Aliamphritea hakodatensis: one gene and its partner. The protein of the gene in region 1 interacts with the protein of each later gene in a pairwise test. Links are inferred from orthologs where the notes say so. Each region holds a gene or a part of one and is shown in the gene's direction. Other genes may lie near its edges.

Region 1 (3,172 bases):
CCCGGGTCATTTCCTCTGCCGTGAGCTCAAGCTCCACCGCCTCTTCGATGCGTGCCTGAAGAAAATCCCATGACTGATATTCAGCAGCCTCGAGCTGGTCACGTAAACGTGCCATTACCCGGTCATACTGATCCGAAAAATCAGTTTTTCCCTTAGGTTTATCGCTCATACATCCTCCTCTTGCCCCCCGGTTTACAGGGTGTCAGCGGACAGTCAATATAAATCGCATATTTGTTTTCCCATCAACGGGATATCTGCCCACGCTCTCTATCTGTCAGTTGCCTTATATTGTATGCTATGCGCCAATGCAGAAACTTTCCAATTGAGATAAAAACCGGCTTCGCTAAAAAGTCGGTTTTCTTATTACTGAGCAAAGATGAACGAACAATATATCCCACAGCAGATCGAGCCCGAAGTTCAGCAATACTGGGTGAAAAACGACAGTTTCAAAGCCACCGAAGACACAAGCAAAGAAAAATTTTACTGCCTGTCTATGTTCCCTTACCCAAGCGGTCGCCTGCACATGGGTCACGTGCGCAACTACACCATCGGTGATGTAGTTTCCCGTTACCAGCGTATGCAGGGTAAAAACGTACTGCAGCCAATGGGCTGGGACGCTTTCGGTCTGCCGGCGGAAAATGCTGCTCTGAAAAACAACGTCGCGCCTGCTGGCTGGACGTATGAAAACATCGACTACATGCGTAACCAGCTGAACCAGATGGGTTTCGGTTACGACTGGAACCGCGAAGTTGCCACCTGCCATCCGGAATACTACCGCTGGGAACAGTGGTTCTTTACCCGTCTGATGGAAAAGGGTGTGGTATACAAAAAAGAAGCCGAAGTTAACTGGGACCCCATTGACCAGACAGTACTGGCAAACGAACAGGTTATCGACGGCCGCGGCTGGCGCTCAGGCGCACTGGTTGAGCGCAAGAAGATTCCTCAGTGGTTCCTGAAAATCACTGACTACGCTGATGAACTGCTGGATGATCTGGACCAGCTGGAAGAATGGCCTGAACAGGTACGCACCATGCAGCGTAACTGGATCGGCCGCTCTCAGGGTGTTGAGCTGAGCTTTGATGTTGACGGCTTTGGCCCGATGGAAGTGTTCACCACCCGTCCGGATACCCTGATGGGTGTAACCTATGTGGCAGTCGCTCCGGCACACCCGCTGGCACAGCAGGCCGCTGAGAACAACCCGGAACTGGCGGCATTCATCGACGAATGCAAAAACATGAAAGTGGCCGAAGCCGACATGGCGACCATGGAGAAGAAAGGCTTCGCACTTGGCATTGACGCGGTTCACCCACTGACAGGCAAGAAAGTCCCCGTCTGGACGGCCAACTTCGTCCTGATGGATTACGGCTCAGGTGCTGTTATGGCCGTACCTGCGCACGATCAGCGTGATTACGAATTCGCCACCAAATACGGTCTGAATATCCAGCAGGTTATTCGCCCGGCAGATGACAGCGCCGAATACGACCTGAGCAGCGAAGCCTATACCGAAAAAGGTATTCTGGTGAATTCCGGCGACTTCGATGATCTGGACTTTGACATGGCATTCAAAGCGATCTCATCTGAGCTGCAATCCAAAGGCAAGGGCAAGGTTACGATCAACTACCGTCTGCGCGACTGGGGTGTTTCCCGTCAGCGCTACTGGGGTACACCGATCCCAATCATCAACTGCAACAGCTGTGGTCCTGTACCGGTTCCGGAAGATCAGTTACCGGTTGTACTGCCAACTGACGTTGAGTTCGACGGTGTCGGCTCGCCGATCAAGAAGATGGACAGCTTCATTCAGACAACCTGCCCTAAATGTGGCGGCGATGCTGAACGTGAAACGGATACTTTCGATACCTTTATGGAATCGTCCTGGTACTACGCCCGTTACGCCTGCCGTAACGCCGACACCATGCTGAACCCGGAACAGGCCAACTACTGGCTGCCGGTTAACCAGTACATTGGCGGTATCGAACACGCCATTCTGCACCTGCTGTACTCACGTTTCTTCCACAAGCTGATGCGTGATGAAGGCCTGGTCAACTCCGACGAGCCGTTCGAGCGCCTGCTGTGTCAGGGCATGGTTCTGGCTGAGACCTACTTCCGTGAAGACGAAAAAGGTGCCAAAGACTGGATCTCCCCGCAGGATGTGACTGTCGAACGTGACGAGAAAGGCCGCATTACTCAGGCGATCCACACAGAAGACGGCCTGCCGGTTGAATCCGCAGGCATGGGTAAGATGTCCAAGTCCAAGAACAACGGTATCGATCCGCAAATGATGATCGATAAGTACGGTGCCGATACCGTCCGCCTGTTCATGATGTTTGCAGCACCGCCGGAACAGTCGCTGGAATGGTCTGATTCAGGTGTGGAAGGTGCACACCGCTTCATGCGCCGCCTGTGGAAACTGGTCTTCGACCACCTGCAAATGCCGGGTGAAGCGGTTGCCCTGGACCCTGAAGCACTGAATGATGCGCAGAAAGCCCTGCGTCTGAAAACCCATGAAACCATTAAGAAAGTCGGTGATGATATTGAGCGTCGTCAGACCTTCAATACCGCCATTGCCGCGGTTATGGAACTGTGCAACGCCATCAGCAAGTTTGTTGATGCCAGCGATCAGGGCCGTGCGGTCAGCCATGAAGCGCTGTCTGCAGCGGTTAAACTGCTGTCGCCGATCACGCCGCACATTACCCATGAGCTGTGGAACAAGCTGGGTTATGCCGAAAATCTGCTGGACTCTCCATGGCCTGAATTCGACGAATCGGCCATGGTTCGCAGCAGCATCCAGATGGTTGTTCAGGTGAACGGTAAGGTACGTGCCAAAATTCAGGTTCCGGCTGACGCGGATGAAAGCATTGTCCTGCACACGGCACTGGCAGATGACTCTGTTCAGAAGCACATGGCAGATAAGACAATCCGTAAGCAGATCGTTGTACCTAACAAACTGGTCAACATTGTCGTTGGTTAAACCGGCCCAAAAGGAATTAAGCATGACCCACCAGAGCCCACGGACATTTTCGCTGCACAGGTTTTTTGCGATCACCGTTATGGCACTCTTTCTGAGTGCCTGTGGTTTTCAGCTGAAGGGCATCATCAGCCTTGATGAAAGCCTTAAGCTGGCGGTTATCAATAAAACCGGCAGGGAAAACTATTCGGTGTTTCGTCCGCTGGA
Region 2 (2,928 bases), 3.4 Mb from region 1 along the record:
GGGCGTAATCTGCTGCAGATCGTTAAAGCCTGTGGGATGCATTTCGGTGAAATGCAGATCTTTAACCGCTATGAAGACGGGATTGATCAGGGCGCTATTCAGTTCAGTATGACCAACGCCATGGAACCCGGCATCTTTGATATCGATAATATGGAAAGCCTGGATACCCGTGGTGTCACCTTCTTTATGTCGATGGAAGAGCCCCGTGACGTGATGAACGCATATGAATGTATGCTGGGCACGGCTGAGGCGGTTGCTAAAAATCTGGGTGGTGAGCTGCTGGATGAAAACCGTTCCAGCATGAGAACCCAGACAAAACAACATTATCGCGAACGCATCCGTGACTTTGAAATGCGTAAACTTAAACCTCAGCTGTAATCGCAGCTGGGGTCCTAATCTGATCCATCGGAAATCTCATGAGCCAGGATACCTCTGCAAACCAGATGATAGAGCATCTGCGGGCACAGTTACGTCATCATAATTATCAGTATTATGTGCTGGATGCACCGACGGTTCCGGATGCCGAATATGACCGTTTATTTCAGCAGCTTAAAGCGCTGGAAGATCAGCACCCTGCGCTGATAACCTATGATTCGCCTACTCAGCGGGTAGGTGATGTTCCGTTAAGCAGCTTCGGCCAGGTACGCCATGAAATGCCGATGCTGTCTCTGGATAACGCCTTTGATGCCGATGATATGCGGGCGTTTGACAAGCGCCTGAAAGACCGTCTGGATCAGCCGGATACTGAGCTGGAATATGCCTGCGAGCCTAAGCTGGACGGTATCGCGGTGAGCCTTTTATATGAAGAAGGCAGGCTGATTCGCGGCGCAACCCGGGGAGATGGCTCAACCGGTGAAGATATCACCCAGAACGTCAGAACGATTAACAGTATTCCGTTACGTTTGCTGGGAGAAGGGTATCCCCGTCGTCTTGAGGTCAGGGGTGAGATCTATATGCCCAAAGCGGGTTTTGACAAGCTGAATGATCTGGCGCTGAGTCGGGGAGAAAAGCCATTTGTGAATCCCCGTAACGCGGCAGCGGGCAGTCTGAGACAGCTGGATTCCAGAATAACGGCTTCGCGTCCACTGGAAATGTGCTGTTACAGTGTGGGCGTAGTGGAAGGTGAGCTGGCCGACACCCATACAGGCGTGCTTCAGCAGTTATCTGGCTGGGGCCTGAAAATTAATCCGGAAATGCAGTCGGTTAACGGGGTTGAGGGGTGTCTTGAATATTACACTGATCTTTCTGCCCGGCGGGACGCACTCCCTTATGATATTGACGGTATTGTTTTTAAAGTTAACCCATTGCGGACTCAGCAAAGGCTGGGGTTTGTTTCCCGTGCGCCGCGCTGGGCAATTGCCCATAAGTTCCCTGCTCAGGAAGAACTGACAGAAGTAAAAGCGATTGAGTTTCAGGTTGGCCGAACCGGCGCCGTGACGCCGGTAGCACGGCTTGAGCCGGTGTTTGTTGGCGGTGTTACCGTCAGTAATGCCACGTTACATAATATGGATGAGGTCGAGCGGCTGGGGGTACGTGCCGGTGACAGTGTGATTATCCGCCGTGCCGGAGATGTTATTCCGCAGATCGTCAGTGTGGTTGCAGAGCGCCGTCCGGAAGGGACCGAGCCGGTTGTTATGCCGGAAAACTGCCCGGTATGTGATTCTGCTGTGATCCGCCTTGAAGATGAAGCGGTTGCCCGTTGCTCGGGTGGCCTGAGCTGTGCTGCACAGAGAAAAGAGGCGCTGAAGCATTATATTTCCCGTAAGGCGATGGACATTGATGGTCTGGGGGAAAAACTGATCGATGGGCTGGTTGAACGTGAGCTGGTGCACAGCCCGGCAGATTTATACCATCTTAAGCATCTTCAGCTTTCAAAAATGGAACGCATGGGTCCTAAGTCTGCCAGCAATGTGCTTAACAGTATTGAGGTAAGCAAACAGACCGAGTTGCCCCGTTTTATTTATGCCCTGGGTATCCGTGAAGTGGGTGAGGCCACCGCCCGTACGCTGGCGATGCATTTTGGAAGTCTCGAGGCGGTTCAGGCTGCCGATGAAGATATGCTGCAACAGACGCCAGACGTTGGTCCGGTGGTTGCACGTTATATTCTGAGTTTCTTTCGTCAGCCGCACAATCTTGAAGTTATTCAGGCACTGCGGGAAGCCGGCGTTAGCTGGGCTGATGTTGAAATCAGTGAACAGGCCGTGCCGCTGGAAGGGCAAACCTGGGTTCTTACCGGTACTCTGGAGCAGTTAACCCGGAGTGAAGCGAAGCAGCGGTTGCAGAATCTCGGTGCGAAAGTTGCCGGCAGTGTGTCGAAAAAGACCAGTTATGTTGTGGCCGGTGCGGCCGCAGGTTCAAAGCTGGAGAAGGCTGAGTCTCTGGGCATTGAGGTGCTTGATGAGACTCAGTTACTGGCACGGCTCACTGAACTGGAAAGCTGAATGATCATTCCTCATGATCAGCTTGCCCGGGATACGCTGCTGAATCTTATCGAAGAGTTTGTCACACGGGATGGCACCGACTATGGCGAGGCTGAAGTCGGACTCAGTGACCGCGTTGCGCAGGTTGAAGCAAGGCTTAACAGCGGTGAGGTGGCTATCCTATTCAGTCAGAATACAGGCCTTTGTAATATAGTTTACCGTAACACGCTCTGAAATTTTGTGAGGTGCTTATGGAACAGTTAGACCAGGTTATCACGCTGATTGCGTTGAGTATGGGAGTTGGCTGGGCCAGCGGTATTAATCTTTACGCGGCCATTCTGATGCTGGGGCTGATGGCTAATATGGGGCATATGGCATTGCCCCCCGGCCTCGAGTTGCTGGCCGATCCTATGGTGCTGATCGCAGCAGGCTTCATGTATTGTGTTGAGTTCTTTGCCGATAAAGTCCCCGGTGTGGATACCGGCTGGGATACGCTGCATACCTTTAT

What was found. The genes of interacting proteins can lie anywhere in the genome.
Region 2: the proteins of leuS (region 1) and ligA interact in binary tests that used the Escherichia coli proteins (3 or more experiments, as listed by UniProt). The link is inferred for Aliamphritea hakodatensis from one-to-one orthologs.

What each region holds. Positions count from the first base shown.
Region 1 is NZ_AP025281.1:1,042,486-1,045,657, reverse strand. It holds leuS (leucine--tRNA ligase), read left to right. Parts: upstream 1-376; coding sequence 377-2,968; downstream 2,969-3,172. Other genes in the region: PCI15_RS04720 (LPS-assembly lipoprotein LptE), read left to right, coding at 2,991-3,172; PCI15_RS04730 (zinc ribbon-containing protein), read right to left, coding at 1-169.
Region 2 is NZ_AP025281.1:4,465,454-4,468,381, reverse strand. It holds ligA (NAD-dependent DNA ligase LigA), read left to right. Parts: upstream 1-416; coding sequence 417-2,441; downstream 2,442-2,928. Other genes in the region: PCI15_RS20240 (DUF4126 domain-containing protein), read left to right, coding at 2,672-2,928; PCI15_RS20245 (YheU family protein), read left to right, coding at 2,442-2,654; zipA (cell division protein ZipA), read left to right, coding at 1-378. UniProt on the Escherichia coli protein: DNA ligase that catalyzes the formation of phosphodiester linkages between 5'-phosphoryl and 3'-hydroxyl groups in double-stranded DNA using NAD as a coenzyme and as the energy source for the reaction.